Regions from separate parts of the Paenibacillus vandeheii genome, predicted to be linked through region 2. Evidence: a T-box and tRNA genes for the amino acid it is inferred to sense, from the RefSeq annotation. Region 2 holds a T-box; the other regions hold tRNA genes.
The links. The T-box of region 2 lies ahead of leuS (leucine--tRNA ligase). A T-box ahead of a tRNA ligase gene usually reads a tRNA of that ligase, here a tRNA-Leu.
Positions count from the first base shown of each region.

Region 1: it has a tRNA-Leu gene. The T-box ahead of leuS (leucine--tRNA ligase) is inferred to sense a tRNA for this amino acid. The anticodon was not compared.
Region 3: it has a tRNA-Leu gene. The T-box ahead of leuS (leucine--tRNA ligase) is inferred to sense a tRNA for this amino acid. The anticodon was not compared.

Region 1 covers NZ_JAROCD010000001.1:437,740-448,136, forward strand. Annotated here, with positions in the region: gene P5G61_RS01925 (MFS transporter) at 1-1,012, opposite strand, end outside; gene P5G61_RS01930 (DUF6199 family natural product biosynthesis protein) at 1,156-1,344, opposite strand; gene P5G61_RS01935 (sensor histidine kinase) at 1,636-2,784, shown strand; gene P5G61_RS01940 (NucA/NucB deoxyribonuclease domain-containing protein) at 2,927-3,373, shown strand; gene P5G61_RS01945 (hypothetical protein) at 3,551-3,787, opposite strand; gene P5G61_RS01950 (general stress protein) at 3,994-4,443, shown strand; tRNA gene P5G61_RS01955 (tRNA-Leu) at 4,691-4,776, shown strand; gene P5G61_RS01960 (MarR family winged helix-turn-helix transcriptional regulator) at 4,993-5,424, opposite strand; gene P5G61_RS01965 (transporter suffix domain-containing protein) at 5,414-5,710, opposite strand; gene P5G61_RS01970 (hypothetical protein) at 5,945-6,130, opposite strand; gene P5G61_RS01975 (Ger(x)C family spore germination protein) at 6,127-7,428, opposite strand; gene P5G61_RS01980 (GerAB/ArcD/ProY family transporter) at 7,425-8,525, opposite strand; gene P5G61_RS01985 (spore germination protein) at 8,522-10,219, opposite strand.
Region 2 covers NZ_JAROCD010000001.1:265,216-275,612, forward strand. Annotated here, with positions in the region: gene P5G61_RS01155 (nicotinate-nucleotide adenylyltransferase) at 1-59, shown strand, start outside; gene yqeK (bis(5'-nucleosyl)-tetraphosphatase (symmetrical) YqeK) at 43-609, shown strand; gene rsfS (ribosome silencing factor) at 632-979, shown strand; gene P5G61_RS01170 (CvfB family protein) at 976-1,881, shown strand; gene P5G61_RS01175 (class I SAM-dependent DNA methyltransferase) at 1,982-2,791, shown strand; T-box leader at 3,097-3,363, shown strand; gene leuS (leucine--tRNA ligase) at 3,435-5,879, shown strand; gene comER (late competence protein ComER) at 5,860-6,705, opposite strand; gene P5G61_RS01190 (ComEA family DNA-binding protein) at 6,892-7,482, shown strand; gene P5G61_RS01195 (deoxycytidylate deaminase) at 7,616-8,137, shown strand; gene P5G61_RS01200 (ComEC/Rec2 family competence protein) at 8,241-10,397, shown strand, end outside.
Region 3 covers NZ_JAROCD010000003.1:201,135-211,531, reverse strand. Annotated here, with positions in the region: gene P5G61_RS06510 (helix-turn-helix domain-containing protein) at 1-383, shown strand, start outside; gene P5G61_RS06505 (sn-glycerol-1-phosphate dehydrogenase) at 1,051-2,205, opposite strand; gene P5G61_RS06500 (hypothetical protein) at 2,364-2,543, shown strand; tRNA gene P5G61_RS06495 (tRNA-Leu) at 2,591-2,674, opposite strand; gene P5G61_RS06490 (Gfo/Idh/MocA family protein) at 3,186-4,178, shown strand; gene P5G61_RS06485 (DoxX family protein) at 4,236-4,631, shown strand; gene P5G61_RS06480 (winged helix-turn-helix transcriptional regulator) at 4,828-5,187, shown strand; gene P5G61_RS06475 (sensor domain-containing diguanylate cyclase) at 5,262-6,878, opposite strand; gene P5G61_RS06470 (spermidine synthase) at 7,081-7,818, opposite strand; gene P5G61_RS06465 (LysR family transcriptional regulator) at 7,968-8,870, opposite strand; gene P5G61_RS06460 (SDR family oxidoreductase) at 9,015-9,752, opposite strand; gene P5G61_RS06455 (Atu4866 domain-containing protein) at 9,781-10,056, opposite strand; gene P5G61_RS06450 (AraC family transcriptional regulator) at 10,222-10,397, shown strand, end outside.

The sequences.
Region 1 (10,397 bases), 170 kb from region 2:
CGACAGGTACACTGCTCTGAAAAGCCGTTTGCTGAGCAACATCGCGGATCTGATAAGCGGGACCCATAAGCACACACAATACCAGGGCAAGCCAGGGAAGGCTGTTTAAACCGTATGCAATGGTCAGCAAGCTGATGAGAAGCGAACCTATTGTCATACTGGAGATCAGGTGCTTCTGTATGCGAGTGGCCAGCGCGATAGCCAAAATTCCCCCGAGAATGGTGCCTGCAGAGTAGCTGGAGTTGATAAGTCCCCACCAACCTTCTTCTTGGCCCAAAGCTTCTTTCACAAAAGCAAGCGTGATAGCGCCGACCCATATGGAGCCAGCAGCACCTTCAACCAGATCCATGAACGTAATCAGGCGCAACGACCGATTTTTCCAAAGGATAAGCCAACCTTCCCTTAACACATCCCATCTGGAAGTGGCATTTTCGACTTTTTCCTGAATATTGCGGGTAAGTGAGCTGATCGTAATCATCAGCATCAGGACAGCCCAGGATAAGGCTGTAGCCGCCCAAAATGTTTGTGCAGCACCCCAGTGCATAACGATGAATCCGGTCATCGCATATCCGATAATTGTCACGGTCTGAGTGGAGAAGGAGAGAAAACTGTTCGCCTTCACCAGATCTTCTCCTTGAACCAATCGGGGAGTTAACATGTTTAACATTGGAGCTTCCCATCCGTCCAGAAACGACAGAATCGCTACTCCCACAAGCAGAAGGGGAATATGCGTAGTGAGACCAGTAAATGCGATGGCGATCCCGGTAATCATCAATGTTTTGGCTAAAGGAATGGTAACCATCAGCCTCGAGAATGCGAAACGGTTCACAAGCATAGGAGCAGTAAATCCGGCCACGATACGCGCGGACATTTGAATAAATGGAAACAGCGCAGCGTAAAGGACAGACCCGGTCTGTCCGTAAATAAATGTCGTGATAACCATGATATATATAACATTAATGAGAGAGAGCAGTGTTTTGGCAGCCCAAAATGGATAAAATGCGATGTTCATGCTAAGGTGTCCTTTCCACAACGATAATTATATTTTACGGGTATCGTTGTGAACGCACCACAAACAAAGTTATCATTTTCCCGTCATTGAGCAGCAGAAAGACAGCTGTCCCAAGGGATAGCTGTCTTTCTGTTTTCTATAATTCAAGCCACAACGAGCGAAAAAGCGATAAGCAGCATCAGCAAACTGGTCATTCTGGTCATAGCCATATACGGTCTACTGGGTTCACCTTCACCCCGGGAAATCCAGCCATAACGCAGGTACCAGCCAAACTTAGGGAAGCAAAAATTGATGATACAAAGTGTCATGAATATAAAAAAGAGGGTTCTCATACCCGATCTTCCTTCCTCATTTTACATGACCGCCTCAAAATTAACGCTTACGTCTCGTGAAGAAGAAAACAATCAAAATAATAATAATGACAATTAATAGAAATTTCATAAGTGACCCTCCTGATGGCATGAAGAATATTTGTGAATGTATTTATCAGTTATTACCCAAGGAACACATGTCTTGAATAACTATGTTACAATTAATTATATTGTTTTTATATAAACACATACCAACGGGTTATCGATAGCTTCATTAAATACAATAAAGTTTGGTGAGATGAAGGAGGAAGCATGACTAACTACAATCAACTCGCTATACAATGGGAATTTATTATCTCAAAAATTAAATCTTCCGTGACCGTAGTCGATGCTACCTTGCCTGATTTTCCGCTAATATATGTAAATGAATATTTTAATCAATTAACTGGATATTGTGCGGAAGAGTCGATTGGACAGAATTGTCGGTTCCTGCAAGGGCCGGATACGGACCCGGAAACTGTACAGCACATTCGCGAAGCGTTGAAAAAGCAGCAGTCCATAAAGACAGAGATTTTGAATTATACCAAAGAGGGCAAGAAATTCTGGAATGAACTTAATATTGATCCCATCTTTAATGAAGCAGGGGAGTGCCTGTTTTTTGTAGGGATTCAATATGATATATCAGAACGGAAATATGCCGAGCAGCAGCTGCGGATGGCTGCTTCGATGACAGAAATGAACAGTCGGGGACAATTGGAGTTCATTGGGAAGCTGAACCATGAACTTCGCACGCCGCTGAACGGGATTATGGGCATGATTGAACTTGTCAGCATGGGTGAAAACAGTGAGGAGCAGAAGGAGTACCTGGAGCTTGCGCGTCAGTCCGGGGAAGCTCTTCTGAATATTGTTAACAATAGTCTTGATATGGCCAAGCTGGGCAGAGGAAAAATGAGAGTGGAGCAAATCGAATTCCAGCCGTTGAAGCTGATTCAACAGATTATTAAAACGCATGAACCTGCCGCGCGGAATAAACAAATTCGCTTGCACTGTCAGGCGGATCTGACTATTCCTGACGTACTCACGGGTGATCCTCTGCGTCTCCGGCAAGTGCTGGATAACCTGCTCAGTAACGCCATTAAATTTACGGAACAAGGTGAAGTGCACATACAGATGGATGTACAGGAGCGGCGAGGGGATACCGTTATCCTAGTATTCAATGTACATGACACGGGAATTGGCATTCCGGAACATAAAATCAATCAATTGTTCGAAGCCTTCACGCAGGCGGACGTCTCTCATGCACGCAAATTTGGCGGGAGTGGACTTGGACTCACCATCTGCAAAGAGCTGCTCGAGTTGATGAGTGGTCAAATTTCGGTGGAAAGTATCGAGGGAAAAGGGACGAAGTTTGAGGTTACCGTACCCTTACTTCGACAACGGGCGATTCCTAACGTGGGATAGTCTGTGCAGAACAGCCGGGAGATACCGGCTGTTTTTTTGTGCTTATATATTGTTTAGCGAACTGGCGTTCTGGTATAATGCAAGTGTTGAATGGGGGAGAAGCAGCATGAGTAAAAGGCGCAGAAGGAGAAAGAACAAGGGCATGCAACGATTTAAAAAGCAGATATTGACGTTAGTGGCAATGTTAATCGTCGCCCTGTATGCATGGGTTGGGGGAGAATGGCCACTGGATATACCGTCCCAATTCGGGGGAAGCGACCGGAGTGTGGATCATACCATCACATTCCCTGCCGAGCGTTATCCCGAAACGGCCAATCATATCAAGACGGCGATCAAGGCAGGTCATTCGGATGTTTGCACCATTGATCGCGGTGGGGCTGAGGGTAATCGGGATTTGTCCCTCAAAGGTGTTCCAGTCAAAAAGGGGAAAGATCGGGATGAATGGCCCATGGCGATGTGTGCGGAAGGCGGAGCAGATGCGGATATCCAATATATTAGTCCCAAAGATAATCGTGGTGCAGGGTCATGGGTGGGAAACCAACTAAGTACATATCCGGATGGAACACGAGTAAAGTTTGTGGTGAAATAAACGTCAGACGATGAATAAGAAAGTAATTGTTACAGAAATGCCCTGGCTTTGAAAAAGTGAGGCATAAAATGTAGGACAAAAATAAAACCAGACGTCTAGGCGTCTGGTTTTATGGTATGAAGAGCGAAATAAACACGTCTTGTTCACGTATAAATACATGAAGTGCTTATTCCTTGTTTACAGATCAGCCGTAGATAACTGCATTCCACTTAAATGATGAGAGCGGATGCTTAACAACCGTGTGACTTGCTCTACTTCGTCGAATGGAATCCACAGGCTTCCGTGGACTGTCCGTAAGGACAGAATGGACTCGTCGGCTGTACGCTCTGGAAATCCAGTTACCGTTTGACCGCTTGTATTACGGACGATGATCTGTTGTTTGCGCCGAATGGCAATTTCTACCTCTTTTTTCATATGTCATTGCTCCTGGTTATGGAATAGTAATTCGATATGTCAATAATTTCAATGGTTAATTTGTCTTCATTATCTAGTCTATCAGAACTAGGTATAGATTTCCAGATCAGAAATTATATTTTACATAGGTGAAAGGACTTATTTTATTCTATCCGTTTTTGAAGAAGCAACCAGGGTTATATAAGGGTAAAAGGAGGGGCACGGAAATGACACAATTGCTGATTGGACTTGTACGCACAGAGAATGAAGCCATTATGATGCTGAATAAACTGAAAGAGGAAGGCATAGCAGATAAATATTTGGGGGCGGTAGCCAAGGAACAGGTCAATTTAGAAGTGGTAAGTGAGAAGACGGGTTTACCTATGCCTCTGAAGGGTGCAGGAACTGATGGCGCTTTAGGGGTATTCAAAGGGGTACTCGCTGGTCTGGGCAAACGGATGGATCAGACGATGTCCATTGGGAAAGCTGTACGCAAACTTGCAGGCAACGAGATCGGAAGTGAGACGGATGATCTGGTGCTTACCCTGACAGAAGCAGGGGTCTCGGAAGAAGATGCTAATTACTATGAAGATTGGCTGTTGCAGGGGCATATCCTGGTAATTGTAGAATGCAGTGAGGAAGAGGCCGACCGAATTGCCCCTATTCTTCTTTTTTAGTTTAATTTAAGCCTGATTTTAGGTTTCTTTAATGTTGGGGAGGTATTCTTATTTTACACCTCCCTTAATATAGATGGTTTATAGAAAGTTCGGGACCGCAACTCGAACTTTCTAGGCACTGCTCGCTAACGCTGGCAGTGCCTGTTTCATTTTTTTTAGATTATTTGTTGTTAAGGTGTTGCAATGTTATAAATTTCATGGTAAGATATTTCTTGTCGCCTGAAGTGATGAAGCAATACATACATATGCCGGGGTGGCGGAATTGGCAGACGCACAGGACTTAAAATCCTGCGGTAGGTGACTACCGTACCGGTTCGATCCCGGTCCTCGGCATTACAGTGAAAACCTTGAGAAATCAAGGTTTTTTTACTTATTACCCTTGAATAAAGCTTTCGTCAAAAGCTAAAGGTTCTGTATGTCTGGGAATCACTTTCCAACACACAGAACCCTGACGATCATACTCCTTTTCAGTGCTTGTCTAACCACAAGTTCTGAAGAGGAGTTTTTATTAAAGGAAATAAACGAACGATAGTTAAATTTACCTAATCACTAGAGTTTATCAATTACTTTTGTTAGCTTTTGAAGTGCGGATAAAAAGTTTGTTAATTCTTCGTGTGTTAAACTCGCATAATATTTTTCGGAAATCTGCTGCATGAATTTTTCAATTTCTTTTTTGTAAAGCAGCCCTTTTTCGCCTAATTCAACTGAAAATGTACGCTTATCTTCAGGATGTTGTTTTCTATAAATATAATCTTCCATTTCAAGTTTTACCAACTGTTGGCTGATGGCACTTTTGGTAATATTCAATTTTTCTGCTAACTCTGTAGGAGTGGATGATGGATGCCGAATAATTATTGTTAATAACGTATATTGCTGATTATTTAATTGAAAATTCGTATAAGCTCTTTCTTTTGTTTCAAGTAACAGCCATAGTTCTTCAAGTGTTTGATTAATTTCCTCAGGCAGGTTTTCATTTTTCATCTTTTTGTTTATCACCTTTTCTTCTCCAATTTTTGGGGTTAAGCTTACTTTTATATTTGGTCACCACTTCTTTGCCAACAAAGGCAGCACCTATCAGAAAAAAGATTTCTCCCACTACTATACATGCTGTAATAACAGTGGTCTTTATGTGAATTGGGAATGGGGTAAAGGGCACAATAGCTGCAAATGCCCATAGTATAGGATAAAGGATTAAAAGTGCTATTCCAAGTTTAAAAAGGAATGGTTTCTTTTTCTTATCTCCGTTTGAAACGTTCTCTTTTTTCAATGTAAAGCCTCCATTAATTTAATTTAGTTAACTTAACTAAATTGTATATCGAAGCCTTGTTGATTACAAGACTTTAAAATACATTCAATTTGATCATCCTAATAAGCTAGTCGCATGAAGAGATGTATGCCAAAACATAAAAAGGTCCTGTGTGATTTTCCCAATCACACAGGATCTTTTTTTGATACAGCATCCAAATATATCGTAACCCATTTCTCTTAACGGAGAGAGTGTTTAATTGTTCCTCATCAGTGTAAAAGCCACCGGCAGAATCATAGTCAATCCCGCCAGTATGGCTGTACCTGCTGCGCCCCTGTAGTTCTTTTGTTTCCAGAGTCTTGGAGCCAGACTTCCAATATAGAGGCTTGCCCACAAGGAAATCACGCCTAATATAGAGAGTTTTACAATTACAACCGTCATTTTGTTATTTCATCTCCTTCAACGGCAGGACTGACCTGATCTCCATGCCTTTTCATGTGAAAACGAATATTCAAATGGTATTTCGTTTCTTTGATATGTTCTCGCCATTTATAAGCGTACCACTCCTGAAGTGTGGGGAAAGTCGCCCGGAGGCGGTTTCCAATATGGATACAATCCACATTCCATTTATAGAGTGTTTTATTTAGAAGTTCCGAAGCCATGGATGTCAGTTGTTCCTGAACCGAATCTTCTAACAGCTTAATATTTTGGGGCAACGTGTAGTCTACCTTGGACATGGAGCCTATCAACTCCCCAACCATATGGGGAGACAGGGAGATGTTGATTTGGTCATCTTTCCGTGTCAAAGTAAGCGGGTTTTTTTTCAGCGCATCCATACTGATCGTCAGATTGTATTTCGGATCAACTGGATCATGAAATTCCATAACGGTTTCCTCGAACTCCCCACGCAGAATATTGAGCGTTTTGGTCTCCAGCCCAGTAAGATAACCGGCCAGCTTTTGCCCCTTATATACTGCACTTCCAAAAAAATCAATGGGGGATTCTCCTTTTCTGGGAAGATCACCGGCATAGGTATTACTCGTGATTGGAGGCTCTCCTTTGGAGTTCGATGAAGACGACTCTTCCTTGTCCCACTTCAGGGTACCTTTCTCTACATCAGGACGTTCCGCTGATAGGATTGTTGTGCCTCCAGTTCCGGGTTGTTCAACATCCAGGACAAAATCGTGGAAGCGGGAACGCTTGGGCGTGATGGCTCCTGTATTATGGGGGTCCATCTCAAGCTCAAACCACAGATCAATATCATCCTCCATTATAGGTTTAATATTCTGGATGTAGGTATCGGCCCGACCTTTTGTTGTAATGACATTGACTGTCCGCCTGAATTCTGAATTACGCACAACCTCACCAAGGATGGGCATAACGCCCTGACGGGCAACGCCGTCTCCCAGGATGAATGCCTTGGAATGGATGAGGGTCAGCCTTCGGGCTACATAGCTTTGACTTGTTAACATTGCGGAAGACAGGCTTGAACCCTCTTGAGAAAAAACATTGACGATATTTTTGGATTCAGATTTGCTTTCGCTGCTTGAGCTGCTGCTTGACTTCGGCATGGCGACGGCAAAAGTATAGATATAATCGTTCCTTGGACCGGTATCGACGCCTACAGCCATAATGAATGCCATGTTTTCCGGGTCCAGTCGGTCCCAACACCCCGTCAGCAGCGGAAAAATTAAGATAAGGAGGAGGGAGCACTTGCAGATGGACTGCAATCGTGTCATGTTGGGCGCCTCCTCATTTTCATTTTAATTATGCCGACCAACCATGTAATCATAGGCAGGCCTATAGAGATGATTGACCCGTAAGTGCGCAGAAACTTTCCGTCCCAGGCGACGGCTCTCATTTCACTGGTAGGTAGTAAGGCAAAGGCATACACCAGGAGAGACAGCGGGAAAATAAGCGGCTTGACCTTCGTCAACTTCAAAACCTGGGATAATGTCGCAGCAGCACAATATAATCCGATGGCGAGCTTGATCACGGCGCTAATTAGCCATGCAATAAGGAACAGACTCTCCAGACGCTGAATCCATCGCCCAAAAATAATTAAACGGCTCACTTCAAACATTGGAACATTAAGCCTGATCGCTGTGGGATATGGGAAAACAAACAGATATACAATGGTGGTGCCGAATAGCATGATTGAAGAAATCAAAATGCACCACCACGCGGCCTGTCCCCATTCCTGTTTTTTGCGCAATCGGGGCAGAAGGAATCCAAAGACAAGCATTTCCGAAAATAATGAACTTTTGATAATCCCGAATTTGAACACCTCTGCTCGTCCCGTTCCCCAGAAGGGAGATAGCGCATTGACTTCCGAATGGGTCATTAATCCGCCCATGAGTACAATAACTACACCACCTACAATCAGTAAGATGGCGATCCAGCATAAGCGTCCAATCGCCTCAATGCCTGAATGGGCCATAAAGGCAATCGAGATTAGCAGCGAGACTTGAATAATGTTAATCGGTGTCCGTGGCAAAATATCGGAAGTGAGCAGTTCCGAAAATTCACGCAGAACCAGGAAGGTAATCATGAAAAAGAAGCAGAAATAGATGATATTCAGTAACGTACCGATCAGCGAGCCCCAGATTTCTTCCGTCGCTTCGATCAGCGTAGAGCCCTCAGTAGCATTTTGCAGCACCCCCCGGATTGCCCACCATGTCAGCGGACAGAGAGCAGCCCCAATCAGAACAATGATCCATGCCGCAGTCCCCCCGAGTTCGGCAAGTGATCTTTGAAATGGCAAAAAGATTTTGGTGATGATGAAAATGATCCCGATGGATGCCGCTTCATACACACCAATATAATTTTTTTTCACGAAGGACCTCCTTCTTCTCCGGAAGGAGAGGGTGGAGTTATAGCCTCTGGTTCTCCCATCTTGTTTTTCTTTTGAGGGCGCAGTGAAGCAGGTCTGCGAGTCTGGTGATGCCATGGATTACGGAGCAGGGAGTTATCACCCGGATGCTTAGGTGTAATTGGAGACAAGCTGGGTACTCCGAATCGGTTGGTGGCAATCCAGTCAGTCCATAGAATCATCGACAGCAACAGAATGCCAATCAACCCCATAAACGAAGCACAGGCCAAATAAACAAACCTGAGGATTCGGGTTGCGAATTGCATGTTATAGTTGGGAATGGTGTAGGAGGCAAGTGCCGTCGCCGCCGTGATAATAACCATGATTGGACTTACAATGTTGGCCTGAACAGCAGCTTGTCCCAAAATCAACGCTCCGACAATGCCTATGGTCGGACCGATCACACTTGGAATACGTACACCTGCTTCCCGAATCAGCTCGAACATCGCTTCCAGAAGGAAGGCTTCGGCGGCGACGGGCAGCGGAATGGATTCCCGTGTACTTGCAATTGCGAGCACAAGTGTAGTTGGTATCATCTCCTGATGGAAATTCGCAATAGCAACAAATAATGCGGGCAAATACAACGAAAGGAAAAACCCAACCACCCGGATTATCCGAAGAAAAGAGCTGTATTGCCAGCGAAGATTGCTGTCTTCGGCCGTTTGCAGAAACAAGGGGAACTGACTAGGCACAATGAGTGCAAAAGGAGAGTTATCCACCAGAATGCATACATAGCCATCCACAATTTGACTGGTAGCACGGTCCGGTCTTTCTGTACTTAACATCCCGGGATAGATGGAATTGGGTCTGTCCTCAATCCATTGCTCCAACATCCCGCTGTCGCCGATGTAATCCATTTTAACGTTAGCGATACGTCTGCGTACTTCATTGACAAGGGATGGATTGGCGATAGATTGCAGATAAACGATCGAAATGGAGGTGCGGGAGATCGTACCGACCACACCCGATTCAACCATCAGATCGGGCGTTTGCAGACGTCTTTTGATTAAGGACAGATTGGTTTGTATATTTTCCGTGAATCCAACCTGGGAACCGAGGATTACATTTTCCGTTTTGGGATTCTCCAGGCTTCGTTCATTTCCGTCTTTAACGTCCACGATTACCGCTTCATCTAGTCCGTTTACCATGACGATAGCTGAACCCTTTAGAATGTCTTGCACGATATGTTCAAGAGAAGAGGTCGCATTCTGTTTGCAGTTCGTCAAAATTTCGTTCTCCAGCGTTTCGATCTTCATTGGCTGGTCCATAGATAGATTCGCTCTCAACAAAGGATGAATAACGGTCTCATAGAGCAACCGTGCATCCACCTGACTTTCCATAAAGATGACCATACCCTCAGTGTCCGGAGAGCCAATCGCAACAGGGTGGAAAATTAAACCACTGCTCTGAGGATAAGAAAACTGTTTGCTCAGCCAATCTATATTCTCTTTCATAACCAAAGACAGCGAAGGAGCTTTTTTATCACTACTCCATGGTTGGGCCTGAGGCATTTCTACGTGCTCATCCTGCGATGAGGGCTGACTCGGTTCTCCTTTGTTTTCAGTATTCCAGTGTCCAAGGGAGAAGGTTTGATCAGAGTTGGGGCCCTCCGACAAATCAGCGATCACGTATTTTTTGAATTTTTTCCAGCCACTCATCTGTCTCATCTCCTGGGAAAAGCGAGTCAGCGCTCGCAGTATGATTATATATTGGTAATTGTAGTGTCTCTTCCCAATTTCATATTTATGCGGCGTTGAGGGTTAGAATTTGTATCTCACGTCTGTTGAAAGGGCAAAAAAAGATTTTTCATTACAATGAAAATCTTTTTCGTGTCAG
Region 2 (10,397 bases):
TTCCTGACGCGGTCCATCAATACATTGTAAGGAGCGGTTTATATGGAACTAAGCCGTGACGAACTGATCCGCGCTGTTTCCGGTCAAATGCCGGAGAAGCGTTGGAAGCATACGCTTGGTGTCATGGAGTCGGCAGTAATGCTGGCTGAAAAATACGGTGCTGACCCTGTAAAAGCGGATCTGGCAGCGATATTGCATGATGTGGCCAAGTATTGGCCTGTATCGGAGATGGAAGCGGTCATCCGTGACAATGGATTGAACGAAGAACTTTTGCAGCATGACAAGCAGCTCTGGCATTCCGAAGTGGGTGCTTTTATTGCAGAGCGTGACTACGGGATTGATGATGCCGAAATTATTAATGCCATCCGCTGGCATACCTCAGGTCGGGTCGGCATGAGTCTGCTGGATAAAGTGGTATGTCTGGCGGATTATATTGAGTCTGGGAGAGACTTCCCGGGAGTGGATCATATCCGTGAACAGGCTGAACATAGTCTGGAAGAGGGTTTAATTGCCGGTTTTGACTCGACGATCAGCTTGCTGATCTCGCAGCGCCGTGTCATTTATCCTTTGACCATGTTGTCGCGAAATGACTTGATTGCACAATTATAGATTAAATTATGGAGGTTGGTTCATGACAGTATCATCGAAAGAACTTATGAATATGGCGGTTGCTGCCGCTGACGATAAAAAGGCATCCAACATTGTAGCGCTGGATCTGATTAACATCTCGCTTGTAGCGGATTATTTTGTTATCTGTCACGGGAATTCCGATACACAGGTACAAGCGATTGCAACAGAAATTCGCAAACAGGCACATGCAGCCGGAGTGAATATCAAAGGCATCGAAGGCATGGATTCTGCGCGTTGGGTATTGATGGATATGGGTGATGTGGTTGTTCATATCTTCCACCGCGACGAGCGTGAGTATTACAACATTGAACGACTGTGGTCTGATGCCAAAGTGGTGGAAACGGTATGAGTTTGATCGCAGGAACAGTTGTCAATTTGCCGGTTTCACGTGAAGTGTCTCCGTTTGGCTACTTTTTGACGACAGGATCGGAAGATGTACTGCTTCACTATACGGAGCTTACACGGGACGTTAAAATTGGTGAAATGCTGGAGGTCTTTCTGTTCTTTGATACGGAAGATCGTCTCGCGGCAACCATGAAAAAACCATATCTCACACTCGGTGAAATGGGACGACTGGTTGTGGCTGATATTCATCCACGCCTCGGCTGTTTCCTCGAAATGGGGCTTGGACGGCAATTGCTGCTCCCGATTCGTGAATTGCCTGAGTTGGAAGAATTGCGTCCCCATGTAGGGGATGAAGTTTTTGTTCTTATGGAGCATGACAAGCAAGGACGTTTGCGGGCAAAATTGGCTGGGGAACGTGAGCTTGCGCCATTGTCTTTCCATGCGCCAACCTCTTGGGTGAACGAATGGGTTGAAGCAACAGTGTACAAGCCACTTCAGATGGGGACTTTTGTACTTGTTGACGGTGGTGTGCTCGGATTTGGCGCGATCGGCATGATTCATTCCTCGGAGCGAAATCGTATGCTGCGTCTTGGTGAAAAGGTGAAATGCCGGGTAACCATGGTACGTGAAGACGGACGTGTCAATCTGGCGATGTCCCCTCTCAAAGAGGTGGGTCGCAATGAAGATGCGGACAAACTGCTCGCTTTCATGAAAGAGCGCCCTACGGGCGGCATGCCTTATTCGGATGCTACCCCGCCGGACATTATCAAGGAGCGTTTTGGCATCAGTAAATCTGCTTTCAAGCGTGCCTTGGGCAAACTGATGAAGGACGGTCTGGTCACTCAAAAGGAAAACTGGACCTATCTGACAGAGTCTGTACCCCAGGATCAGAACGAGGACAAGTAAGCAAACAGCTATCATGGATCAAGCATGTGCTTGAATCCAAACGTAAAGGCAGGGCAAGGCTGGGTGAACTCCGGACGCCCCTGCTTTTTCTTTTGTTCAAATGAGCTTCGAAAATGAAATTGAAAGTGCGGTGCCTGACATGTCTTACCGGAAATTTGCCTATGTGTACGATGAATTAATGGAGGATATGCCTTATCCGGACTGGATAAGGTTTGCGAGAACGGCTTGGGAACGGCATGGCATGCCGAAAAGTGTGGCTGAACTGGGCTGCGGTACCGGTTCAATTACGATCCCCCTGGTCAACTCCGGCTTCGAAGTTACAGGCATTGACCTGTCAGCGGACATGTTGTCTGTTGCACGCAGTAAAATGGAGGCTACACCTCAAGGTCACCGCTTATATCGGGAGGGCAGCGTCCGCTGGGTGCAGCAAGATATGCGGGACTGGAGAGTACCGGAGCCCGTGGACTCGGTGATATCGTTCTGTGATTGCGTGAATTATTTGCTTGAAAAAGAAGATGTTGTCCGTACATTTCAGCGTACTTACGAGATGCTGAAGCCGGAGGGGACTTTCCTGTTCGATGTACATCATCCGAATACCCTTATTCGATACGAAGAGGAGCAACCTTTTGTGTTGGATGAACGCTCCGTGTCGTATATTTGGACCTGTGATATGGATCATGATCGGTGTGAGATCGAGCATCATCTGAGTATCTTTTCGCGTGCTGCTGAGAGCGGCAAGGATATGTACCAGCGGTTTGAAGAGGTTCATGTTCAGCGTGCATACGATCCAGACTGGATGAAGCTGGAGCTCACGAAGGCTGGTTTCAGAGATGTGCGTGTGTATGCTGATTTTGAGTGGAAAGAAGCGGGAGAAGGCGCACAGCGTCTGTTCTATGTAGCTGTGAAATAGGTAACTAAAGAACTGTCCTTATGATACATAGGGGCAGTTTTGTTACAACAGATAGTGAACGGAAAAGAAGAAGTTTATATGAACTCTACTTTGATCTGATGCTGAGAGGGAATCAAGTGTCCTTATCGTCAATACAATAACAAGGAACACATTCAGTGAACGATGGATAACCTGGAAGAAGGAATCAAGCGATTCCGGTCGTCTTGATGTGTATACTCATGCATGGCATTGTTTATAGTCAACAAACAGTGTAATATTGACTTTAATGCTTCTTTTTTATATAATGTTCCCGATCATATCGTATACATATTTCGATGATAAGGATCAGTAGTGAGTCCTGTACATGACAGAGAGCCGACGGTTGGTGCAAGTCGGTTGACAGTATTTCACGAACTCGCCTTGGAGAAATGCGGTGATTACACCATCTTGCAACCGACGAAGCAACACTCGTGTTCAGGAATGGAAATCCGCATCGGTTAACCGCCGTTACAGGTCCAAAGGGAGTGGATGACGAAGCACGATCGTCCGCTAACTAGGGTGGTACCACGGGAATTCAACCTCTCGTCCCTAGCGCTGCAAACGCTACGGGATGCTGAGGTTTTTTTGTTGCAATAAATGTGAATAACCAGAGGAGGAACAATAGATGAGCGAGAATCAACAGCCAAAACACGGCTATAAGCCACAAGTTATGGAAAAAAGTTGGCAGCAATACTGGGATGACAATAAAACGTTTAAAACGGGTGAGGACCCTTCTAAACCGAAGTTTTACGCACTGGATATGTTTCCGTATCCATCCGGCTCAGGCCTGCACGTAGGTCACCCGGAAGGATACACGGCAACGGATATCGTATCCCGTTTCAAACGTATGCGCGGCTTTAATGTACTGCATCCAATGGGTTGGGACGCTTTCGGCCTGCCTGCCGAGCAGCATGCATTGGATACGGGTGAGCATCCGCGTGATATCACCTTCCGCAACATTGATAATTTCCGTCGTCAGATCAAATCACTCGGTTTCTCCTATGACTGGGATCGGGAGATCAGCACAACTGACCCTGAATATTACAAATGGACGCAATGGATCTTTATCCAGTTGTACAATAAAGGCCTGGCTTATGTTGATGAAGTACCTGTTAACTGGTGCGAAGCTTTGGGTACGGTACTGGCGAACGAAGAGGTTATTGACGGCAAGAGTGAGCGTGGTGGACATCCGGTCGTTCGTAAACCAATGCGCCAATGGGTATTGAGAATTACGGAATATGCAGAGCGTTTGCTGGAAGATCTGGAGGAGCTGGACTGGTCGGAGAGCATCAAGGATATGCAGCGCAACTGGATCGGCAAATCGACCGGGGCAGAAGTTACTTTTGCCATTGAGGGTCATGAAGAAGTTATCAAGGTGTTTACGACACGTGCAGATACGTTGTTTGGCGCAAGTTATGCTGTAATGGCACCTGAGCATGAGCTGGTGGATGTCATTACAACCCCAGAACAGCGTGAAGCAATCAAGGCATATCAGGAACAGGCTGCTCGCAAGAGTGATCTGGAACGCACCGACTTGGCTAAAGACAAATCAGGTGTGTTCACAGGAACTTACGCAATCAATCCGGTAAACGGAGCGAAGGTACCGATCTGGATCGCCGATTATGTTCTGGCTGGTTACGGCACAGGGGCAATCATGGCCGTTCCGGGGCATGACACTCGTGACTGGGAGTTTGCGAAACAGTTTGGTCTGGACATCATCGAGGTTGTACAGGGTGGCGACGTAACCCAAGAAGCTTATTCTGGAGACGGACCGCATGTGAACTCCGATTTCCTGAACGGATTAAACAACGAAGAAGCGATTGCGAAGATGATTGCCTGGTTGGAAGAGAACGGTAAGGGACAAGGCAAAACGACCTATCGTCTGCGTGACTGGTTGTTCAGCCGTCAGCGTTACTGGGGTGAGCCAATCCCGATTCTGCATCTGGAAGACGGAACGATGAAGACAGTGCCGGAAGATCAACTGCCTTTGCTGCTGCCGGATATTGACCAGATCAAACCTTCGGGTACTGGAGAATCACCGCTGGCAAATGTTACGGAATGGGTTAACACCATAGATCCGGAAACAGGAATGAAAGCACGTCGCGAGACGAACACGATGCCACAATGGGCCGGTAGCTGCTGGTATTACCTGCGCTTTATCGATCCACATAATGACAAGGAACTGATCTCTCAGGAGAAACAGCAGCAGTGGCTGCCCGTTGATCTGTACATTGGTGGAGCGGAGCACGCGGTGCTTCACTTGCTGTACGCTCGTTTCTGGCATAAAGTGCTGTATGATCTGGGTGTGGTGCATACCAAAGAGCCATTCCACAAATTGGTCAACCAAGGTATGATCCTGGGAACCAACAACGAGAAGATGAGTAAATCCCGTGGTAATGTTATTAACCCGGATGAGATCGTCAATGAATTTGGTGCAGACACATTGCGTCTGTATGAAATGTTCATGGGGCCTTTGGAGGCTACAAAACCGTGGAACGCTAACGGGGTTGAGGGTATGCACCGCTTCCTGTCACGTGTATGGCGTCTGTTCATCAATGAAGATACAGGTGCAATCAATGACAAGATTACAGCAGATGGTGGTACCGATGAGTTCAAACGGACGGCTCACAAAACCATCAAAAAGGTTACAGAGGATATGGAACATCTGCGTTTCAACACAGCAATCAGCCAGTTGATGATTTTCATCAACGATGCATACAAAGCAGATACGCTGTCACGTGAAGCGATGGAGAACTTTGTACAGTTGCTGTCACCACTGGCACCACATATGGCAGAGGAGCTGTGGAGCCGTCTCGGTCATGAAGGTGGAATCTCTTATGTAGCTTGGCCTGAGTATGATGAGTCCATGACGGTGGATGCCGAAGTGGAGATTGTTGTTCAAGTGAATGGCAAAATTGTAACTCGTGCTACGATCGCTAAGGACCTGGACGCACAGGGTATGCAGGACTTTACAATGGAACTGGCACCTGTGAAACAGGCACTGGAAGGCAAGACCGTTCGCAAGGTCATTGCCGTTCCAGGCAAACTCGTTAATATTGTTGCCGGTTAATCTCACCGGCTTTGAACTGCTCATCCAGCTTCAATAAATCTTCATCATATTTGTCATGAGTCGTCTGGATCAGGCTGTCAAAAACACCATCTAGACTCACCTTCAGCAGGGCAAGTGCCTGTGCGGTGATGCCGCCAGGTACAGCCACGCGAGCCTGAAGTTCTTGCGGGGTATATCCTCCTTCTGTGAGCAGCTTGCCTGTTCCCAGGAGCATCTCGCCAGCAAGAGCGCAGGCATCGGCTCGTTTGATATCTGTGAGCTTGACAGCACTCTCGATCCATTGCTCCAGAAAGAACGATATGAATGCAGGTCCGCAGCTGGAGAAGTCGGATGTGATCCGGGTACAGGCTTCATCCACTTGATAGGGTCTGCCGATATGACTGAGCAGCCCTTCCAGCAAAGCGCGGTCTTCGGTAGTCATTCGCTCACCGTGTATACACAGGGACGCTCCGCTGCCGACCTGGTGCGTAACACTGGGGATAACTTTGGAGACTTTGCAAGGAAGTGCAGATTCCAGATGGCGCAGCTGCACGGGACTGGTGATCGAGACGATTATATGATTGGGATTCACGACAGGCAGGATGTCGTCAATGACATGTTTGAATTCAAGTGGCTTTACGCATAGAAAGACGATATTGCTGCGGATGACGGTTTCCCGGTTGCTCTGTGATTCATGCAGACCAGGGTAACGGAGGGCTAGCTGCCGTACTTTGGAAGGGGTTCGATTGCTGGCGGCGATCTGCCGTGGCTCAAGTGCACCGGATTGAATCAAGGCATAGATCAGCAGGCTACCCATGCTGCCGGTTCCGATAAATCCAACCTTCATTGTTCAGGCCTCCTTTCATGCTTTACGGTAATGGCGCAGTTCTTTCCCTCTAGTGTATGCGTCAGGACCTGCTTGACATGACATGAAAAAAGTACAGCTTGGTTTACGAGGCAAGTCCAACGGTTCGGAAGCACCGCCCGTGTTCAGAATAGATTTATTTTGAATCCAGGGAGAGGTGTGGAAGACATGAGATGGAACAAGGGATTGACCATTGCTGCTGCGGTGGTTGGATGTATATTGATATTATGGTCGGGCAAAAGTGAACAGCCACCTTCAGGCTGGGAACCTATGCAGCTCGCCACCGAGAAGCCGACGATAGAGCAGGAAACCTCTGCTGTACAGTCGGCTACTTTGGTTCAGGAACAAACGAAGGCTCCCGATGCAGATCAGAAACCTTCAACTGCAGAGGCCTCCACAGAGACGAACCAGATTAATGCCACGACGGAAAAGGTAGCTAATCAGAGCGTTGCAGGCAACAACCAAACGGATGTCTCTATAGGTGTGGCAGAAACGAAATCAGATGTACCTGTGGTTTCACCAGACAATAATCAGGCATTGGTCGGCAATGAAGCTGTTGACAATGGTAAAGTTGATGTCAATACAGCTCCGGTAGCCAAGCTTATGGACCTCCCTGGAATTGGGGAGAAAAAGGCGCAAGCCATTATTGATTATCGTAATTCTCATGGACCTTTTACCAAAGTCAGCGACCTGACCAAAGTGAAAGGAATCGGAATGAAGATGCTGGAGAAAATGGCTCCTTATGTGCAGATCAGGTAGTAACAATATATTAAATATTACGATATAAGTTGGATTTGAAATGACATTACAGCAATCGAAAGGTTTCTGTACGCTGGGTGTCTGGATGACATCTATATGGGTTCAGCTTTTATCGGACGGGAGGGAAACGGTTATGAGTACAACAGACGTACGCAAAGACTGGGATACGTATTTTATGGACATCGCCTATATGGTCTCAACCCGTTCCCGCTGTTCACGCCGTCATGTTGGCGCCGTACTTGTTCAGGGGAAGAAACTGCTTGGAACAGCTTATAATGGTGCGCCCATGGGAGTTCCGGACTGCTCTGAAGCAGGGTGCATGATCTCGGAAGAATATGAGCTGGTGGTAACCGACGGTCAGGAGGAAATGGTCAAAAAGCAACGCTGTATTCGTACCATTCATGCGGAGCAGAATTTGCTTTTGTTCACTGATCGCATTGACCGCGAAGGCTCTTCTGTATATGTTACGGATGAACCTTGCTGGACGTGCTCCAATATGCTCGCGAATAGCGGCATTACAGAAATCGTATTTCATCGCCCATATCCGAAGGATACAGGCAAGGTTACGGACATGATGAAGCAAAAAGGCATTACGTTTCGCCGACTGGAAAATTACCAGCCTCCGCGTGAGACGATGATGACGGTAAGTGACTAGAACAACTACAATATTCAAATTAGCGGGGAAGAACCTCCGGTTGCTGTATCAGCTGCCGGGGGTTTTTCTGCGTTCATACGCGTGAAAAGAAGGAGGCAAAGTAATGAAAGGCAGACCTTTACTGGTATTTACCGTCTGCTGGTTATGCGGTAGCGGGATGGCATGTGCATTATCAGGCTGGTCCCTGTTCATAGGAATGATTGGCGCGCTTGTTTGTCTGCCGTTGTTGCTACGAATGATTGATATACGCGGTTGGCCCATCTTGTTACTGATCGGAGCACTCCTCGGCGGTGCTGTGCACTGGGAATGGAATGATACGCGGAATCGGAGCAGTCTGCCCGAGATCACACATACGGCTGCCGAGGATTTGGATGGTTATGCAACTACATTTGAAGGAACCCTGATGTCGGATGTACGCATAGATGGGGATCGGGCCGATTTTCAAATGCAGATTACCTCCATGCTTCCACAATCCGATACAACATCGGCACCAGCGTCGGAAACGCAAACTGAGCCTAACTTGAGAGAACGTCTGATGGTCCAAGTTCGTCTGGCTGAGGAAGAAGAACAGCAGGTAGCAACAGGCTGGAAGCGAGGGGATACGATAACGTTGACGGGTTCGCTTGCGCTTCCCGGCGAAGCCAGAAACTTTGGCGGATTTGACTATCGAAATTACTTAAGGACTCTTCATATCCATTGGTTGTTTAAAGTGAAGGGTGCCAGCTCGGTAATGAACATTCCCCCTGAAGGGCTGGGGAAACTCAATATTCTCCGGTGGAATGACGTGGTCAGACATAAGCTCGGCGCAGCGGTAGAACAGTTATTCCCCGAACCTCATGCTGGATATATGAAAGGTCTGATTATCGGGATGTCTAAAGATATCGATCCAGATACATATGGTCAGTTTTCACAGCTTGGTTTAACTCATATCTTGGCGATCTCCGGAACGCATGTCGCGGTATATGTGGCATCGTTGCTGCTCCTTTTATCCTGGCTTAGGTTAACCCGGGAAACATCGCTCACCATTGTGTTGCTGCTAATACCAGCATACGTACTGTTGTCCGGGGGTGCACCGTCGGTGATTCGTGCAGGAATTATGTCGATGATTGGTTTGTATATGACGCGGCGCGGGCTTGCCAGGGATGGGTTGCAGATGATTAGTGCAGCAGCGTTGTTGATGATGTGGTGGAACCCGTATTTTTTATTAAGTGTGAGCTTCCAACTATCCTTTCTGGTAACAGCCGGACTGATGATCTATATGCCGCTGATTAACCGACTATTTAGCAGTTGGCCCAAAGGACTTGCGGCAACAGCTTCTGTGACGGTAACGGCACAGCTGATTTCTTTTCCGGTAACGATTCTATATTTCAACCAGTTTTCACTGCTGTCATTTGTTGCAAACTTCCTGCTAGTCTCCTTGATTAGCGCGATTGTGCTTCCGCTTGGAACGGTTGCCCTGATTTTATCGCTTCTTTGGATGCCTCTGGCTAAACCGTTGGCGTGGATTGCTATTTTGCTGAACAAAATGACCTTTGCAAGTACGGAGTGGATGAACAGCTTGCCGGGCTTTGTGCTGATCTGGGCTACACCTTCGTTGCTGTGGATTGCAGCATATTATGCTGTTCTCTATGCGCTTTTGCGTACCCTTCATCGCGGCTCAGGTGAACAGCCTATTGCCCAGGGCACAGAAGAGGACACGGCTCCTCTGGTTCATCGGCATGCTGGAGGATCGTCCAGAGCAGCTCTGGGGCTATCTGCGTTGTCTAACGCATCATCACCATCACAAGGATTAAATAAAGGTGGACGTGAAGCTAATCATGGTTCAATGACCACATTAAGTGCAAGCATTGCCTGGCCGGAATATACCAGTGCATTTGCTGCGCGTGGGGCGGGTTTTTACTCTGGTGAACGGATGAACAGCTTCCACAAATGGTTATGTGGGCTATTGGCTCTCAGCTTTGTAGCGGGACTATGGTGGGCATACCAGACGCCCCAGCCTGCGGGTGCGGGAGTGGTGCAATTTTTGGATATTGGACAAGGCGACAGCACACTAATTACAACTCCCGGAGGAAAACATATTTTGGTCGATGGTGGGGGCACGGTCCAGTTTGGAAAGTCCGAACACTCCTGGAAGACACGGCGTGATCCATATGAAGTAGGGGCCAAGGTGGTAGTTCCTTTATTGAAAAAACGAGGCATTCATCGGCTGGACGCTGTAATCGTAACCCATGCTGATCAGGATCATGCCGGGGGATTACAG
Region 3 (10,397 bases), on a different contig from region 2:
TGTATGAAGGACGGATACCCGGCAGTACCAATTTGGACAAGGCATGTCAATTGCTCGGCTACCCGCGTCACATTCTTTTTAATGAAGAAGTGGTACGCAAAAGCCCTGTCATTTGTCAGCCCGAGCCTTCCCGTTTCATGAAGCGTACGGTGACCCGTTCTCCGGTTAGCAACCGTATTCTGACAGGCTTGTGTATGGTCCATGATTTGTCGGTGACAGATGTCAGCCACTGGATCGGGGTTCACCCCGGCACTTTCCGCAAATGGCTGCATCAGGGAACGCTGCCTTCTGCTGCGTTTCAGGAACAAGCGGAACAGTTTTTCCGCATCCCGAAAACTATTTTGTTCGCAGATGTCATCTTGAAAGATCGCCACAATAACTAAATTAGCGAACAACCAAAAGGCTCTGTCCTCCCTCATGGGAAAGACAGAGCCTTTTTAAGGTATAAGTTTCATCGTACATGTGATATTAGATCACCATTTCTCTAGTCATGTGCACTCAGCATCATCTCTCCAGGTCGATAAGTGGCCCTCCTGCCCTTTAACCACCTTTGGTTGCATCATCCTCCGCCCCCTCGTCACTCCCTTCCCTGCGCCCATACAGCTCGCTCTCTGAACGAGGCAAAACTCTATCTCTTCAAGAACGGCTACATCTCCCTATGTATACTTTAGAGGCACTTACAAACCACTCCATTAAAACATGGCGTATTTAAAAGAATAGAACTTCATGGCCGGCTTTACATTCACGTTATATTTGTACGAACACATTAATTTTAGCGTTGTTATAAAAAGTAAAAAAAGCCTGTTCCCCAAAGGAGATAGGCTATAATTCATACATGAATCCGGCTTGTATAACGTTTGTTCCACCTCCTTAATCCCTTGACTGACCAAGCTTTCTCAGTAACTCATTAGGATATGTTGCTTTCGAATCAAACATAATTACCTTTATTATAAACATCAACACTATTTTGTCTCATACATTACATTTTTTATTCTATATTTGTACGTACAACTAATAACGCAAAACAACACTGGTTATATCTCTCCAACCTTATTTCGTACCCACGTTAAGAATCTCGTTGATATATTTCAGGCCTGTATAACGATCCCGAAGCAAATGAGCTGTGGTGAACGCATGTTCCACCATCTCCATGGATATCCCCAGTTGTTCAGTTGTTGTAGGGCCGCCCACCTGCTCTAGCCAAGCAGTAAGCTGGGATGAATCAGGCAGATTATTGTATACACGGAAAACCGGCTCGTCGGATTGTTGTGCAAGATCTTTGTATTTTACCGCAAGCAGGGCACAGGCGACACCCACCTTGGCACCATGCAAAACAGGCCTGTGCCCTGCATCCATCAGATCCATCTCCCACCGATGGGACACGTGATGTTCACCACCAGATGCAGGACGGGAATGATCAATGATCAGCATGGAAATGCCGGAAGCAATCAGCGCATCCATTAATACAGTCACACCATCGGCCCGCCCTTCGGCGATACCTTGTACATGCTCCACACAGGTCATTAGTGCCTCTTCTGTCATGCGATAAGCTACTGGACAGAATGGCTCCCCACCCAGATCCCTGGAAACCACCCAGTCCGCCAGTGATGTATACTTTCCAAGCATATCCCCGAATCCGGCGGCATTCATCTCTTGCGGAGCCTGCTCCAAAATATCGATGTCCGCGAATATAGCTTCAGGCGGCACGGTCTGGAAAGTCTGTTTGACGCCGCTTACAATAAGAGGTGCACCTGCCGAGGTAAATCCGTCAACCGAAGCTGCTGTCGGTACGGACAGAAAGGGCTTGTTCATTTTGGAACAAACAAATCGTACCAGATCATGAATGGTCCCTGAACCAACAGCAATGATCGCCTGACTTCCCTTTTTCACACCCAGCAATACCTGCACAATTCCCGCCTCGTCGGCGATCACGTCCCCTGATCTGTTCTCTGGCATGCATATCTCATCCACATGAACGCCCGCTTCTTGAATGTTCTTTAGCACTTGGTATCCTGCTGCCGGTCCCGTATATCGATCATAAACAACGGTCACATGTCTGTACCCTTGCTCGGATAAATAGCCAGGTAATTGCCGGATCGCTCCATGCTCCAAATAAACCTGCATTTGCACCAGGCGGTGATAATGCCCACAAGTACAATTCTGCGCTTCTTCGTTCCATGCTGCAATTCGCTCGTTCATATTCATTCGCTCTTACCTCCCTTAAGAAATATCATGCATAATCACACGGATAAAACCACAAAATGAAAAAAGGAAATAAAATGTGAGTATTTTCCTGATCACACTTTACTTCCTGTTTTAAAAATTTGCAAATCCTAAACTCACATTCCCAAGCAGGTGAACCTATGAAATTAACCAAAGAAATAGGGATTTCTCTCGGATTTCTCGCCGGAACGACATTTGGCAGCGGCATCGCTTTTCTGTTTCGCTTTCAAGCGTATGAAGTCATGGCCAGTGTTGCGCTCTTCGGTATTGCTGGAGCGATCGCAGGACTATATGTGCAACAATTGAAATTCAATAAATAAAAAAACTCGCGAATTGCCTAGAGCAATTTCGCGAGTTTTTTCTTTGATGCGGTCGAGAGGACTCGAACCTCCACGGGGGTTAGCCCACACGGACCTGAACCGTGCGCGTCTGCCAATTCCGCCACGACCGCATAATATGTATCTTCTCATCATGGATGAAAAGCATTCCGGTCAAGCAATAGCTTGTTTTACCGTAATTAAGAGTATACATACTTTAAAATAAGTTTGCAACATCTTTTTTCCAAGCTTCAACAAATAGGACATATGTCCTTTTTTAACATATGCAAACTCCCTATCGTAGATATTAGCAGATCAGGTGTCCCGCAGGGCACGCTATACCTTGCTCAGAAAAGGGGAGTTGGCACGAATCTCAAGAACACAACGCATCGAAGTATTGAAGAAGGACAACGCAGCATTCACTGGACCAAAATGCTTATGCCCCTGCTCGGCGAATTAAAATGGCAGTTTGCCAAAGATCAGCCTTTCGCCATATCTTGTACAGCAACGCCAACATCTCATCCTCGGAACACAGCCGGTTCCTCACAGCGTTAACCATACCATCGCCGGTCAGATGCTGAAGCATTTAAACTACAAGATCTAATCATGGTGAATGGTGATATGAATTTAAAGGAGAGATCCCATATGAAAAAAGCAAAGCTTTGTTTTATCGGTGCAGGTTTTCATGCATCCACAAATATATATCCTTCTGCTGTTGAAGCAGGAGCAGAGATTCAGGCCATTGCTACGCGCAGTATTGAACGTTCCAAGGCAGCACTCCTTCGTTTTGGGAGCAACGGGAAAGCTTATGACAATACTCAGCTGATGTTGCAGAATGAAGACTGTGATGGCGTTGTAGTTGTGGCGCAACCAGAGGATCAGACAGCTCTTGCCCTTGAATGCATCCGGGCTGGCAAAAATGTATATGTGGATAAGCCTCTCGGATGGAACGCTGCGGAGGCCGCTGCTGTGGCTGAGGCAGCCCAAAAGGCAGGTGTGGTTGTCATGGTTGGATTTATGAAACGTTATGCTCCGGTCTACATAAAACTTAAGGAACTGATTGATGGCGGATCATTGGGCAGAGCACGTTCTTTCCATATGAAGTTCGCTGTAGACAGCACACCATTCTGCAAGGATGAGGAACAATTTATGAAACTCGCTGCCATTCATATGGTTGATCTGATGCGTTTTCTGTTCGGGGAAGCCGTTCAGGTTACAGGCACGACGGTTAAGGACGGAGAACATATTAACCAGAGCATTTCCCTTAAATTTGATCAGGGTGTGGTGGGCAGTGTCTACTTTGCAGGCATGAGTGCATGGTCACGCGAGAGCGAAAGTGTACTCGTCACCTTTGACGACGGATTTGCGTTAGCAGATGAAATTAACACACTCACGGTTCATCCATCCCGTACAGGAAAAAACCTTCCCTGGAAATCCCTTGAGGAGCAGGATACTGTTTTCACCCCTTCCGGCTCACCCATGTCAGGGGCTTATCGCGACCTCTACTTACGAGGATTTGTAGGTGAGATGGCTCATTTCATGGAATGCTGTCAGAACAAGTCTGTTCCACATTCCAGTGGCAAGGATAATATTGAAACCATGGCGTTATGTGATACCATTCTGGCGTCACTTATCTGACGTTTATACGATACAAGACGAATCCGTTTTATATGACCAGAGAAGAGGAAAAAGTACATGTTAGACACCGGATTACTTATTATTCGACTTGTTATTGGTTTCATTATGATGGGTCATGCATGCAAGAAACTGTTTGGTTGGTTTGGTGGAGAGGGCATATCAGGAACTGCCGAATTTTTCGGAGCGATGGGTCTGAAGCCTGCGAGAGTTATGGCGGTCTTTGGAGGACTCATTGAATTAATCGGGGGATTTCTGTTTGGAGCAGGTCTCTGGACTGGTGTTGCTGCCATTTTGCTCATGATTCCTATGGTTGTTGCCATAGCGAAAGTTCATGCAGGTAAGGGACTTTGGAATCTGAACGGAGGATTCGAATACAATCTGGTTATACTCGGATCGTTGATCGGTGTTGCACTTGCGGGTGCAGGGGCATACTCCCTGGACCATTTGATATAATCAGCCTTTCATCCCCTAACCCTGGTTTCGCTAGCACGAAGCCAGGGTTCTTTGTTGTCTGGACATCATGCTGAGCCATGGGGTTTATAATCCAAGAGAGAAGTGATATGCTCATAGATGAATGATACGTACATTTATGTGATGTAGTACTCCAATAGATACCATAAATAACCACCACGATGGAGGTGCAATTATAATGAAAAAGAAAACCATTGATGAGTGTCCCACTCCTTATGGCTGTGCCGTCGAAGTCACGCTTAGTGTCATCGGAGGCAAATGGAAAGGTGCGATTCTATATCACCTATTCTCTGGTTCGTTAAGATTCAACGAGATCCGAAAATTATTTCCAGATATCACCCAAAGGATGCTAACTCTCCAGTTAAGAGAGTTGGAAAGCAGCGGAATTGTTCACAGGGAAATCTATCCTCAAGTTCCGCCCAAAGTGGAATATTCGCTTACACCGTTTGGAGAAACGCTCCAGCCGATTATTTACAGCATGCGAGACTGGGGAGAACAGTATACGAATGAAGTCCTGGCCAGATCTCAAGAAGTCTAAACAAAAGACAAAAGAAGCTATCCCTTTCTCAGATGGGATTAGCTTCTTTTATTTTGATATGAGGAACCGTAACCTTATTTGATGACCGTTTGGATTGTAATGGTACGATTACGCCCCTCTTCTTTGGCTTGATATAACGCATTGTCCGCCAAATGGAACAACTCTGTGGCTGTTGTAGAATGCAACGGATATTCGGCAATACCTGCCGAAATCGTTACAGAACGATCAATAGGCAGTACGATCTGTTCCACGGATACTCGAATATTCTCGGCAATCTGATACGCTGTTTTGGATTCGGTATGTCGTAATAACACAACAAACTCCTCGCCGCCAAACCGGGAACATACATCCTGCGTCCGAACAGACAATTTAATGATATTCGCAATATGCTTCAGAACCTGATCCCCCGCATGATGCCCATACGTATCGTTTATGGATTTGAAGCGGTCAATATCCAGGACCACAATGGAGAAAGGAACTTCTTCATCAATCCAGTGCTGAATAACTTCTTCAAATGTTCTGCGATTGGTCATTCCAGTTAATACATCCGTTCTGGCATCATACGTAAGCTGATCCTTCTGCTTTCGAAAATTCGCCAATGTACTCAGCACGGTGCGCGTTAACAGATCAGCTTCCCTGTTCCAATGCGGCTTCATTACAGGCAAATCTACTTTGCCCTGATCCACTTGGTTAACCAGATCGGCAAGGTATACAAATGGACTGGCCAGCTTGCGTGCTACACGAATAACGATAAGCGTCAGAATGATGAATGGCACTGAGGTGTACAAGAGCAGCATGCGAATATGTTGATTCAGCTGATCGTATACCATCTGGGTTGGAGATACAACAACAACTCCCCAATCGGTTGTCGGCACCTTATAATAACCTGCGAGTGAATCCACACCAGCCAGATTCTTGTATTGTTCTTTACCATTCTGTCCGTTTAGCAATTTCTGCACAACTTGATTTTCGCTTAGATTTTCACCGATTCTTTCCGTATCGGGGTGAAATAGCAATGTTCCTTTGGCATCAACAATAAAAAAATAAGAACCATTACTAGTCTTGAGCTGGCTGCCAAATGACAGGTTCAAGATATTGTTTTCCTGCAGATAGATGCTCCCGCTAATCAAACCTTTAAATTCACCTGATGGACTGAAGATCGGTTCACTCACAAAAACGGTTCTTCGTTCCGAATAAGGCGCGCGGTACGCTTCAGAGATATAGGAAGCTCTGGATTTGAACGCTTTTTTGGCTGCATCCGAAGTAATAGGCTGTCCGAGGCTTTTTTCCAAATAGGGAGATGAACCCCGAATGATTCCCGATTCATCTACCAGAGAAACCGAATTGAAATAATTACTGCTGTTTCGAATCAAATCCAGTGTGGAATCCAGTCTATTGGCGTCTGCATAATCCATTTCCGGAAAATAATTGGCTGAATACTTCAAACTGCCCTGCATGGATTGAAACAACGAGTCCAGTGTTTGGCTCATTTGCACGGCACTTGAATAATTCAGTGAGAGTGTATTATTAATCAGCGACTGCTTCTGGGATGTATAAGATGAAATAAACATAATGGTCAATGTCATCAAAACGGCAATGGTGACCAACCCACTCAACAGAGCGGTAAGGCTTATTTTTTTGAACTCCCTTACTCTTCTTCTTAATCTGGGTGTTTTATTCTCTGCGATCATTATTGCTTCCCCCGGTTTTTCATGAAAAGGCATATTCCCTCTATTTTATACGAAAGTTGTTAAGAAGAAATAAATAGTTTATGAAATTCGAATAAATACATAGGAAGATTGACAATTTAATGACAATTGAGTACATAAAATGGATAGCATGATCGTACTTTCTTCGCAATCATACTGGACTGTATTCGAGATTAAGATTATATCAATCTACAATAACATATCCCTCTCCAGGCTGTTGTTCTACAAACCCAGCCATATGACGCGATTGAAATGAGATGGGTTCGTCACAACCCACCAAGATGCGGTTTTGGACTTCATCAGTTGTTTCAGCTGGCAATGCAAATGAGCGCGTATAAGCGAAGTGTTCCTGTAACGTGGTATGAATTGCATTCACCAACCTGTCATTGCCCGCACGTCCGAATACATTCAGCAGTACGATACCACCCGAATGCAATTTGTCTTTTAACATCGTGAAAAATGAGCTTGAAGTGAACTGTGCAGGAGTTCCTGTAGCCGTAAACGCATCCACAATAATATAATTGTAGGAGCCCGAGGCTTCCCGCTCCAATAGTTCACGACCGTCACCAACCAGCACATCAACTCCACTATATCCAAAGAAGGTTTTGCTGAGTTCAACGACTTCCGCATCGAGTTCGGCAACTTTTACCTGACGCTTAGACAGGTAGGTTGATAAGGTTCCAATGCCGTGTCCCACCACAAAAACCGATTCATAATCAGGATTATTTCGTTCCATCAGGTGAGCCATCGCTCTCGGATACTCCAGCACCATTCGGGATGGTTCGTCCAGATCCATGGCGCCCTGAACAGCTGCGTTTGAGAACTCCAGCACACGAAACCGGCCCTTTTCCCCATAAAGCCTGGAAGTATCATATATCGTCAACTCATGCTGTTCACTCTTATTTCGGTATAAAACTCGCACTGACCGTTCTCCCTTCGTACCTTTACGCAATGATAATAAGCATATTCCTATATTATACGGGAAGATAATACTGTACCCTAGACCTGAATGATATAAAAACAATAAAAAAACCGGCTCCGATGGAACGGAAACGGTTTGCTCCTGACTATTCAGGATTGAATCGCCTCATGCAGAGCCTGAACATACTCCATGCCCAGATTGGAAAGCGAAGCATTTTTGTGGCTGATCCAACCGACATTGATGGTCTCTTCACACTCCAGCGGGACAGGGATGATCTCGTTCCCATTCAGATCGGCACTTAGCACACCTGTCGAGATGGTATATCCATTCAAACCAATTAGTAGATTAAACAGCGTGGCCCGGTCGTTAACCTGTATACTTTTGGGATGAGAAAGTGTGCTTAGGATCTCCTCTGAAAAATGGAAGGAGTTATACTCCCCCTGGTCAAAGGACAGGTATGGATAATCCTGAAGCTGTTCAATGGCAACCGACTCCTGTTTCGCGAGCGGATTTTGTACACTGATAAAGATATGCGGCTTGGCAACAAACAGACTGTTGAATACCAGACCCGCATCCTTGAGCAGCTTGTTAATAACCTTTGAATTGAATTCATTCAGATAAAGAATGCCGATCTCGCTGCGCAAACTCTTGACATCCTGGATGATCTCATACGTTTTCGTTTCCCGCAGAGCCAGTTCATATTCATCCTGCCCATATTGCTGTACCAGCTTCACGAATGCATTCACCGCAAAAGCATAGTGCTGTGTGGAGACGGAGAAATGTTGCGGAGACGGCTTAGCATTCAAATAACGATTCTCCAGCAATTCGGCCTGCTCTACCACCTGACGTGCATAGCTTAGAAATTCCACGCCTTCTTTGGACAAGGTAATCCCTTTATTTGTACGTTCAAAAATAGTAATTCGCAGCTCCTGCTCCAGATCCCGAATGGCATTCGACAGGCTGGGCTGGGAAATAAACAGCCGCTTGGCGGCTTCATTCATCGAGCCACGCGTGGCGACTTCAATCACATATTTTAGCTGTTGCAGCGTCAATGCATTATTCCCCTCTCTGTGGTGCGTTACTTTGATCATTACTATACCATATTGCAATCCAGACGAGCTCTCTTTCAGAGCACAAAAAGACGTCCCCAATCCGTATACACGGTTGGGAACATCTCTCAAGTCCGTCAGCGACGTTTAAGACATGCTTGCTGTGGGTCTCACCACAATTTCATTCACATCCACCTCAGCTGGCTGGCTGATCGCATACAGTATGCTCTGAGCAATAGCCGTGGCCGGGATGGAAATGCGCCGATATTCCTTCATAAACTCGCGTGCTTCATCATCAGAGATCGATTCGGCAAGTTCGGATTCAGTCACACCCGGCGATACAAGGGTCACGCGGATATCTCCGCCTACTTCCAGTCGCAGACCTTCCGAGATCGCACGGACTGCATACTTTGTTGCACAATATACCGAGGCCGTTGGTGTCACAGCATAAGCTCCGATAGAGGCGATATTAATAAACTGACCGGAGCCCTGTTTTCTCATAACTGGCAGACCAGCTGCAATGCCGTGCAGAACACCGCGAATGTTAACATCAATCATCCGGTTCCACTCGTCCACTTTTAATGCTTCTAGTGGCGAAAGCGGCATGACCCCGGCATTATTTATAATCACATCCAAGCGTCCAAACCGAGTGAGCGCCAACTCAACGATCGTTTGCATTTCTTCCAGCTGTGTAACCTCAAGTGTATGATACTCCACCGATCCACCTTCTGATCGAATAGACGACGCCAGCGCCTTTAGCCGATCCTCCCGTCTTGCACCAATGACAACATGAGCCCCCTGCTCTGCCAACACACGCGCCGTTGCCTCCCCGATTCCGCTGCTTGCACCGGTAATCACAACCACTTTCCCTTTTACATTGGACATATTGATTTCTCTCCCTTTTAATAATATTTTATTGTGCCTTTTCTCTGCACAAAACCATGCCCGCATGGTAAAGCACACCGTCCTTAAAGTCCCCATCCGCGGTAAAGCCCGTATCATCAACATATTCAATATGATCTCCATCGACTACATAGCGACCTTGATATGCACTTTGCCTATTCCCCCGCGCTTCATCATAGCGACCGCCAGGAAGAAGCTCATGCCTGATGTACCCATCCTTCGTCACCCACATCCCAACATACGGGTGTTCCACTTCTTGTCTGCTTCCTGATGTATTGTCTACCATATTTCCACGACACTCCTTTCTGTTGTCCAACAGATTCAATTGCTTATTTTCATTATGTAAGGGATCCGTCTCAGTACGATAGAAGAATCCCACAGTATTCTTGCCTATTCGTCCAGCACATTCTAAAATAGTTACACAAGTACGAGAAAAGGAGGCCTGTAATTCATGCTTTCAAAAATGGAACCAGACACAGCTATTATTCAGCAGCAGCAGGAATTGGCCAGCTTGATCGGACGTTTTACCCACGAAGACGGGATTCATCTAACAGACATTCCTTCCCTTGCTTTGATCCGTGCTTCCCAGGTTTCTGAGCCTATCCATACCGTGCATGAACCCGCCCT